3 regions of the Mesorhizobium captivum genome follow, and region 2 is predicted to be linked to each of the others. Evidence: predicted binding sites of a transcription regulator. Region 2 holds the regulator's gene; each other region holds the start of a gene.

Evidence for each region. Region 2 encodes PhoB, which activates phosphate uptake and scavenging genes when phosphate is short. Its sites were predicted from a motif close to TGTCATNNANCTGTCAT; they were not measured.
Region 1: a site for PhoB is predicted at 1,311-1,327, ahead of phnC (phosphonate ABC transporter ATP-binding protein). Genes of this name have one in related genera too.
Region 3: a site for PhoB is predicted at 1,756-1,772, ahead of olsB (l-ornithine N(alpha)-acyltransferase). Genes of this name have one in related genera too.

Annotation. Positions count from the first base shown of each region.
Region 1 is NZ_JAVIJB010000025.1:99,096-102,340, reverse strand. Features, by position in the region: gene phnD (phosphonate ABC transporter substrate-binding protein) at 1-229, opposite strand, end outside; gene phnC (phosphonate ABC transporter ATP-binding protein) at 372-1,229, opposite strand; gene RFM40_RS21145 (DUF1868 domain-containing protein) at 1,405-2,115, opposite strand; gene RFM40_RS21140 (DapH/DapD/GlmU-related protein) at 2,275-2,889, opposite strand; gene phnL (phosphonate C-P lyase system protein PhnL) at 2,886-3,245, opposite strand, start outside.
Region 2 is NZ_JAVIJB010000003.1:90,966-94,210, reverse strand. Features, by position in the region: gene RFM40_RS04485 (ROK family protein) at 1-856, shown strand, start outside; gene phoB (phosphate regulon transcriptional regulator PhoB) at 857-1,546, opposite strand; gene phoU (phosphate signaling complex protein PhoU) at 1,566-2,273, opposite strand; gene pstB (phosphate ABC transporter ATP-binding protein PstB) at 2,291-3,094, opposite strand; gene pstA (phosphate ABC transporter permease PstA) at 3,091-3,245, opposite strand, start outside.
Region 3 is NZ_JAVIJB010000025.1:44,060-47,304, reverse strand. Features, by position in the region: gene RFM40_RS20885 (trimeric intracellular cation channel family protein) at 99-731, shown strand; gene olsB (l-ornithine N(alpha)-acyltransferase) at 818-1,690, opposite strand; gene RFM40_RS20875 (PAS domain-containing sensor histidine kinase) at 1,890-3,245, opposite strand, start outside.

The DNA.
Region 1 (3,245 bases), on a different contig from region 2:
GCAGGCCCTGGATGACGCCGTCATAGTCGGCGGCCGGGAACAGCGACACCTTCTCGAAGCCGAATTCGGCCTTCAGATGGTCGGCAAGGCACTGGTAGTTGCGCAGACGGTCGGTTTCGTTCTCGCCGCCGAGGATGCCGACGCGGAACTCCTTGATGTCGGCAGCGTGCGCGGCGCTTGCCGCCATGGCCAGCATTGATACGGCGCAAAGAACAATTTTCCTGAACATTTTGATCTCTCTCCTGTTGCTCCGGCTTCGCGCCGGCGGCGTTCGAATTTTTAAGTCTGGCCTTTGACGCGGGCTGGCGATCCGGGTTGCTCTCTTGAAATCCGCGATTTGCCCGGAACCGCTTCGGGTCCGGGCGATGGATTCAGTAGCCAGGGAAGGCTGGTTCGAGCGGTCCGGCGGATGCGGTGATCTTCGGCTTGATGGTGACGCTGGTCGACGTGATGGCCTCGGAGATCTCGACGCCATTGGCGTCGGCGCCATAGACGGTGCGCACGGCCTCGCGGTCGAGATCCTCGGGCGCGCCGTCGAACACGACCTTGCCGGCGGCCATTCCGATGATGCGGTTGCAGTAGGCGCGGGCGGTGTCCAGCGTGTGCAGGTTGGTGACGACGGTGATGCCTTCGCGCAAATTGATGTCGCGCAGCGAGTCCATCACCACCTTGGCGTTGAGCGGGTCGAGCGAGGCGATCGGCTCGTCGGCGAGCAGCACCTTCGGCTGCTGCATCATGGCGCGCGCGATCGCCACGCGCTGCTGCTGGCCGCCGGAAAGCGTGCCGGCCGGCTGCAGCGCGGTGCGGGCGATATCGAGGCGCTCGAGCGCGGCCACCGCCTCGGCGCATTCGGTGCGCGAGAACATGCCGAGCAGGTTGGAGAACGTCGAACGGTGGTTGAGCCGGCCGAGCAGCACGTTGGTGAGCACGTCGAGGCGCGGCACGAGGTTGAACTGCTGGAAGATCATGGCGCAGTCGCGCTGCCAGCGGCGCAGCGGCGAGCCCTGCAGGCGCGAGACCTCGGCGCCGTCAAAAAAAATCGACCCCTGGCTGGGATCGATGAGACGGTTGATCATGCGCAGAAGCGTCGACTTGCCGGCGCCGGAACGGCCGATGATGCCGACCATCTGGCCCTGCGGGATCGAGACGTTGATATCGCTGACGGCGGTGTTCTTGCCAAATCGTCGGGTTACGCCGCGAATTTCCAGCGTGGCCGATGATGCTGACATGGCAAGACTCCGGTACGTCGCGGTTTTGAAGGTCCGTTAACCTTCGCTAGCGCAGCCCCATGAAGCTGGGGTGTCGGATTGATGTCAGTTTTGTTACGACCCACAGGCAGGAATCCTCGTTTATGCATGTCGTTGTCCCAAAACCGCCAGGCACTTTTGGGCGACATGCATGGGCTCATCCAAGGACAAGCAATTCCTCGAAATGCTTCATGTCCTTGAAGCTGCAGAAGGCCGGCGGGCGCAATTCGATCACCGGAGCCTCGCGCTCGAGGAACGACAGGCAGTCGTCGAACAGATCCTGCCAGGCTGATACCCGCTCATCGGCGAGGCGGCGGATCTGGTAGGCGAAAGTGATGTGGAAGATGTAGGTGTCGTGGTCGGGATGGCGGTAGCCGAACGGCACGGACAGCGCGTCGCGCCACGTGCGCAGGATGCGCTCATCCTCGTCGGAAGCACCGGCGACCGTAAGGCCGTTCGGCGTGACGCCAATGGCCTTGATGCGGAAGGGAGGGCAAGGCTCAAAGCCCTGCAGGCGCTGCAGACAGAGACGGGTCATGTCGTCGATGCCGGTGTCGAGCGGCACATCGGCAGGCCAATAGGGAAGGCGGCGCCGGTATTCGATGATGCCCTGGAACAGGGTCATGTGCAGGCTGGAGATCGGCGTGAAGGCGAGGCGGTTCGCGTCGGGCATGGCGCGGATGCGCTCGCGCACCGCGATGATCGCGGCTTCGGAAGGCGAGCCCGAAACGAGGTGGCTGACCACCGTGTTGCCGGGCTCGAAGAGGAAGTTGCCCGATCTGTCGTAGCGCGTGCCGAGATGCACCGGCGGCATCGGGTTGGTGCCTTCGAAGAAGGAGGCGAGCGAGGGTCTTACCTTGTCGAGCATGACGATCTCCTAGGGGAGAACGCCTACTGTCCGAGTCATGTGTCAAGGATGTGAATGGTGAATGGTGAATGGTGAATGGTGAATGGTGAATGGTGAAGAAGGCTTCCTAGCCCGAACCTCGTCGGCCATTCACTATTGACCATTCACCATTCACGATCGTTAGCCGCCATACTTCTCCAGGAAGGCCTCGGCCGAGAGCTCGCGGAAATCATCGAGCGCGGCGCGCAGCCGGGCATGATCCCAATCCCACCAGGCGAGCGCCTGAAAACGCTCGGCGGTGCGGCGGTCGAAGCGCTCGCGGATCGGCTTTGCCGGCACGCCGGCAACGATTGTGTAGGGCGCGACATCCTTCGACACCACCGCACCCGCGCCGACCGCCGCGCCGTCGCCGACGGCCACGCCGGGCAGGATGGTCGAGCCGTGGCCGAGCCAGGTGTCGTGGCCGATGGTGACCCGTCTGGCACGGCGCTCGGCGAAGAATTCGCTCTCGTGATCGGCGTCGTCCCAGTAATCCGAGGCGCGGTAGGTGAAGTGATGCAGCGTCGGCCGCCAGGTCGGGTGGTTGGTGGCGTTGATGCGCACGCTTGCCGCGATGTTGGAGAACTTTCGAATGGTGGCGCACCAGACGGCGCAGTCCTGCATCATGTAGGAATAGTCGCCGAGCTCGCTTTCCGAGACCCGGCTACGCTCGGCGATCTCGGTCCAACGGCCGAGCGTCGAGTTTTCGACCTGCGCAGTCGGATGAACCAGCGGCGCCTCAGAAAGCTTCTTCATGCGGCGATCCTGCCTGCGGCGAAAGCGGTGACGTCGATGACGCGGTCGGCCACCGCATCGCGTACATCCTGATCGTGGAAGATGCCGAGCAGGGCGACGCCCGCCGCCTTCTTGGCGGCGATGAGGTCGACCACGACATCGCGGTTCCTGGCGTCGAGCGAAGCGGTCGGCTCGTCGAGCAGCAGGATCGGATGCTCGGTGATGAAACCGCGCGCGATGTTGACGCGCTGCTGCTCGCCGCCGGAGAAAGTCGCCGGCGGCAGCGCCCAGAGTTTTTCGGGCAGGTTGAGCTGCGCAAGCAGGGTGCGCGCCTTGCCACGGGCAGTTTCCCTGTCCTCGCCGCGCTCGACCAACGG
Region 2 (3,245 bases):
GGCGATCGTCCGGCGTCGGCTGGAAGACCCCGATCTCGATGTCGCCAGCGTCGCCCGCATCGCCATGGGCATCCAGGGCATCACCGATTCCCATGCCCGCGCCATGCTGTGGTCGCCGATCACGCCGCTGACCGACATTCCTTTCGCCGACATCCTGGAGCATGAATTCGGCATTCCCGCCACCATGGAGAACGACTGCAACATGATGGCGGTGGCGCTGCAATGGCGCGACCCCGACCGCTATCGCGACAATTTCATCGCCATCCTGCTCTCGCACGGCATCGGCATGGGGCTGGTGCTGAAAGGCGAGTTGTTCACCGGCACACATTCCTCAGGCGGCGAGTTCGGCCACATGATCCACCGTCCCGGCGGCGCGCTCTGCCGCTGCGGGCGCCGCGGCTGCGTCGAGGCCTATGCCGGCAACTACGCCATCTGGCGCAGCGCCATGAAGATGAGCGAGGACGCCGAGCCGGTCGACGTCGGCGATGCCGACATGCGGGCTCTTGCCACGAAGGCGCGTGAAAAAGACGGGCCGGAGCGCGAGGCCTATCGCCGGGCGGGCGAGGCGCTGGGCTTTGGGCTGGGCAGCCTGTTCGCGCTGATCGACCCGGCGCCGGTCGCCATGGTCGGCGTCAGCGCGGCGGCTTTCGACCTGATCGAGCCGGCGCTGCGGGAAGCCATCGCCCAGACCGCCGGCGGCCAGCACTCCAAATCGATCTCCTTCGACACCGAGCCGAACGAATTGCCGCTGATCCGCGAAGGCTGCGCCATGCGCGCGCTGAGCTTCGTCGACCAGGAGATTTTCGCGCCGGGCGTCCAGGCGCGAGCAGGCGCCGCCGGGAAGAACGTGGCCTGATCAATCCTCGCGGATCGCGTAGCCGGCTCCACGGATGGTACGGATCACGTCCGGCATACGGCCGTTGTTGACCGCCTTGCGCAGGCGTCCGACATGCACGTCCACGGTGCGCTCGTCGATATAGATCGTCTCGCCCCAGACATTGTCGAGCAGCTGGCTGCGCGAGAACACGCGGCCGGGATGCCGCATCATGAATTCGAGCAACCGGAACTCGGTCGGGCCGAGCCTGATCTCGCTCTTCTTGCGGTAGACGCGGTGCGATTCGCGGTCGAGCACGATGTCGCCGACCTTGAGCACGCTGGACAGCACCTCCGGCTTGGCGCGGCGCAACAGCGCCTTGACCCTGGCCATGAATTCCGGCGTCGAGAACGGCTTGACCAGGTAGTCATCGGCGCCCGTCGAGAGGCCGCGCACCCTGTCGCTTTCCTCGCCGCGCGCGGTCAGCATGATGATCGGCAGCCGCTCGGTCTCCGGGCGCATCCTCAAGCGCCGGCAAAGCTCGATGCCGGAAACCGCCGGCACCATCCAGTCGAGCACCAGAAGGTCGGGCACGTTCTCCTGCAGGCGGATCTCGGCCTCGTCGCCGCGGGTCACCACCTCGACCTGGTAGCCCTCGGATTCGAGGTTATAGCGGAGCAGCACCCCCAGCGGCTCCTCGTCCTCCACCACCATGATGCGTGGGGCGATCATTTGGCAGGTACCTTCGCTGTCACGCCGCCGGAGCCGACATCGCCGTCTCGTCCTGCTTCGGACGGTTCGCGGGCAATTGGGTGCCGGTCAGCACATAATAGGCGTTCTCGGCGATGTTGGTGACATGGTCGCCGATGCGCTCCAGATTCTTGGCGCAGAACAGGAGATGCGTGCAGGCCGTGATGTTGCGCGGATCCTCCATCATGTAGGTCAGGAGCTCGCGGAACACGGATGTGTATTTGACGTCGATGCGCTCGTCGTCGTTCCTGAGCTTGGCAAGCGCCGTGGCGTCGCCCGCCGTGTACTCCTCGATGACACCCTGGACCTGGATCAGCACCAACTGCGCCATCGAGTCGATGGAGTGCGACAGGTCGCGTGGCGCAGCGCTGACGCCGACCGAGCCGACCCGCTTGGCGATGTTCTTGGCGAGATCGCCGATGCGCTCGAGGTCGCCGGCCATGCGGATCGCGCCGACCACGCTGCGCAGGTCGTCGGCCATCGGCTGGCGCTTGGCGATCAGCGTGATGGCGCGGTCGTCGAGCTCGCGCTGGCGCGCGTCCATGATGGCGTCGTCGGAGACCACGCGCTGCGCCATCGCGTTGTCGGAATTGAGCAGCGCCTTGGTCGAGGCGCCGACCATGGAGCCGGCAAGATCGCCCATGTCACGGATGAGCTGGCTGATCTGCCTCAGGTCCTCGTCGAAGGAAGCGACCGTATGGGCCATGATGGTGTCCTCGTATGAACTCAGCCGAAGCGGCCGGTGATGTAGTCCTGCGTGCGCTTCTCGCGGGGCGAGGTGAAGATCTTCTCGGTCCGGTCGAACTCGACCAGCTCGCCGAGATACATGAACGCCGTCTGCCGCGACACGCGCGCCGCCTGCTGCATGTTGTGGGTGACGATCACGATCGTGTAGTCGGCCTGCAACTCGTCGATCAGTTCCTCGATCTTGGCGGTCGACAGCGGATCGAGCGCCGAGGCCGGCTCGTCGAGCAGGATGACCTCCGGCTTCACCGCCACGGTGCGGGCGATGCAGAGCCGCTGCTGCTGGCCGCCGGAGAGGCTGAGGCCGCTGGCGTTGAGCTTGTCCTTGACCTCGGTCCAGAGCGCGGCGCGCTTCAGCGCCTGCTCGACGCGGTTGTCCATCTCGGCCTTGCTGATCTTCTCATACAGCCTGACGCCGAAGGCGATGTTCTCGTAGATCGACATCGGGAACGGCGTCGGCTTCTGGAACACCATGCCGATCTTGGTCCTTAGCAGGTTGAGGTCCTGCGAACGGTCGAGGATGTTCTTGCCGTCGAGCAGCACCTGGCCTTCGGCGTTCTGCTTCGGATAAAGCTCGTAAATGCGGTTCAGCACGCGCAGCAGCGTCGACTTCCCGCAGCCCGACGGCCCGATGAAGGCGGTGACGCTGCGTTCGGGCAGCGACAGGTTGATGTCCTTCAGCGCCTTCGACTGGCCATAGTAGAAGTTGAGGTTCTTAACCTCGATCTTGGCCTTCTCGACGGCCGTCTCGGCTACGTTAAGGTCGGTGGACAACATCGGTTTCATCTGTCCTCTCTGCGTCCGGTAAGGCTGCGGGCGAAGATGCTCAGCCCGAGAACCGTCAGGGTGATTATAAGTGCGCCCGTCCAGGCCAGCTGCTGCCATTCCTCATAGGGGCTGAGCGCAAACTGGAAGATGGTCACCGGCAGGCTGGCCA
Region 3 (3,245 bases), on a different contig from region 2:
GGGAGTAGTGAGTAGCGAATAGGGAAGCTGGGTACCAACCGCACAGCTTCGTGGTATTCACTACTACTCACTATTCGCTACTCACTATTCGCTCATTCATGAATCCCATCGAGCTGCTCGACTACGCCGGCGTCGCGGTTTTCGCGGCGACGGGCGCGCTCGCGGCGTCGCGCAAAGAGCTCGACATCATCGGCTTCCTGTTCCTGGCCAGCGTCACCGGCATCGGCGGCGGGACACTGCGCGACGTCATCCTCAACCTGCCGGTGTTCTGGGTCGCCAATAGCGGTTATGTGCTGATCTGCGCGGTCGTGGCGGTGCTTGTCTTCTTCAGCGCCCATCGCGTCGAATCCCGCTACAAGCTCTTGCTGTGGCTCGACGCGATCGGGCTTGCCGCCTTTGCGGTGATGGGAGCTGCAAAGGGGCTGGCGATCACGGGCTCGCCGGTCGTATCGGTTATCACCGGAGTGCTCACGGCGACCTTCGGCGGCATATTGCGCGACCTGCTCGCCGGCGAGCCGTCTGTGCTGTTGAGACCCGAGATCTATGTCACGGCGGCGCTTGCGGGTGCGGCGCTCTTCACGCTTTGCGACCTTATCGGCATGCCGGCGCTTCCATCCAGCCTGCTCGGCTTCGCGGCCGCTTTCCTGGTACGCGGGGGAGCGCTCAAATTCGGCTGGTCGTTCCCGGCCTATAAGAGCCGGCCCGGCCGGAGGCCGGAAGATATTCCCTGAGGGAGCGAGTAGCGAATAGGGATTGAACGGAACAGATCCCGTCACTTTCTTCTATTCGTTATTCGTTATTCGTTATTCGTTATTCGCTATGCCGCGAAGCGCTGGCCTTCACCGCCATAGTAGTTGACGTAGCGGGCGCCGATTTCCTTGACCGGCATGACGACGAAGACATCGACGGTCGAGAATTCGTGGTCGATGACGCAGCCGTCGCCGATGCGGGCGCCGACGCGCAGGTAGCCTTTGACCAGCGGCGGCATGGCGGCGATCGCCGCCTTGGCGTTGACGGCTTCAATCGGCATCAGGTCCATCGAGCAGTAGCGGCCCGCGACCGCCTTGACATCCCAGGCCTGGTCGGTGCGGCAATGATGGGCGAGATAGGTGAGCGCCTCGGCATGGGCCGCCGGCACGATGCCGTGGAAGGACGCGCAGCCGGTCATCACGCCGATACCATAGTGGTTGATATAGGCCCAGATGCCTTGCCAGAGCGCCTCGATGGTGCGCTTGGAGCGATATTCCGGCAGCACACAAGAGCGGCCGAGCTCAAGGAAGCGCTGGCCCGGATGGCGCGCGACCAGCTTGGTCAACTCGAACTCGCCCTCGGAGTAGAAGCCGCCCGCGGCCGTGGCGATCTCCTGCCGCAGCAGACGATAGGTGCCGACGATGCGCCGGTGCTCGGGACCGGGAAGCGAAGTGTCGAAAACCAAGAGATGATCGCAGAGCGGGTCGAAACGGTCGGCATCGCGCCGGTCCTGCGCCCGGAACAAATCCTTCCTCGCGCCAAGCTCGTCATAGAATACCCGGTAGCGCACTTCCTGGGCGGCGGCGATCTCGGCCTCGTTGCGGGCGAGCCGCACTTCAAGGTTGCCGATACGACCCAGCGGTGCGCCGCTTGCGACGGCGTCGGCGGTACGCGCGCCGAGCAAAGCGCTGGCGTTCGACCGAGTGTCGCATTCAGGCATGACTGTATGCACGAGTGATTCTCTCCTTCGAGCCATCCCTCTTGGCACGGGGATACGGTGTAGGTGCAACAGGATTGTGACAGTACCGTGATACGGCGAGCCCGGCAATACTTCGTCGGCTGGGCAATACCTTCAACCGGCTATGTTACGGCTGCGAAAGCCAGGCAATCCAAGGCGTTCACGAAACCTAAAAAAATCGTTACGCTGCAACCTGGCCTTCGACGGCCTGGACGAGCGCATCGGGGTCGAGAGGCTTGGTGACGAAGCCGCTGGCGCCGTGGGCCAGCACGGTGTGGCGCGTCTTTTCCTGGCTGTCGGCCGAAAGCACCATGATCGGGATCGGCGGCACGGCAAGCGCTTCCTCATGGCGGCGGATGGCGGCGATCGCGTCCAGCCCGTCCATCACCGGCATGTGCAGGTCCATCAGAACTACGTCGAAACGATGCTTGAGGCCGGCATCGGTGACGGCCTCGACCGCGGCCTTGCCGTTGCCGACGATCTTGACGCGATGTCCGGCCTTGAGCAGCGTGGCGCGGGCAAGCATTGCATTGATGTCGTTGTCCTCGGCGATCAGCACGGACAGGCCCTGATCGCGGCGGCGCGCGGACGCGGCACCGCGGGGTTTCGGCTGCGGCTCGGCCGGCGCCGCCACATGGCTGGTCAACAGCACACGCAGCAGCGTTTCGCCGCGCACCGGCCGGGCGAGGAACGTCGCGTAGCCGTTGGCGCGGAACTCGCCAAGCATGCCGCGATCGGTCGGAGCGATCAGGGTGATGGCCTCGCAATCGACAAAGCCGCTCTCGCGCAGGCGCTTCAGCAAACGGCCGTCGCTGTTTTCAAGCGCTGCATCGATCAGAAGCACGTTGCAGCCGGCGGCAAACGAAGCGGCCTGGCCCGGCGTCGCGGCGATATCGACGGCGCCGCCATGGGCGCGGATGGCGCGGGCGATGGCATCGGCCTCGACCGCGTTTTTCGACACGATCACCGCGCGCCGGTCCGAGAGGATGTTGTGGCGATGCGGCGGCGGCTCGGTCGCCGCGGTGGCGGGGATATCGAAGACGAATTCGGACCCTTCGCCGAGCCGGCTCGAAACCGAGATCGTGCCGCCCATGGCGATCACCAGCCGCTTAGAGATGGCAAGGCCGAGACCGGCGCCGCCATGCACCCTTGTCGAGGTGCCGTCGGATTGCTCGAACTCCTCGAAAATGCGCTCCATGTCCTCTTCGCGCAGTCCCGGACCTGTGTCGGCGATGGTGAAGCAGATGCGGTCGGTGCTCTCGGTGCGGGCGCGCGCGACGGTGAGCAGAACGCCGCCGGCGTCGGTGAACTTGACGGCGTTGCCGATGAGATTGAGCAGCACCTGGCGCACGCGGCCGGGATCGGCGGTGATCATCTGCGGCACGTCGGGCTCGACGTAGCAGCCGAGACCGATGTTCTTGGAGAAGGCTTTCGCCGCCAGGAGCTCGATGATGTTGTCGGCGATTTCGCGCAGCGAGGTCGGCTGCGGCTCGGGATCGAAGCGGCCGGCCTCGATCTTGGAATAGTCGAGAAGGTC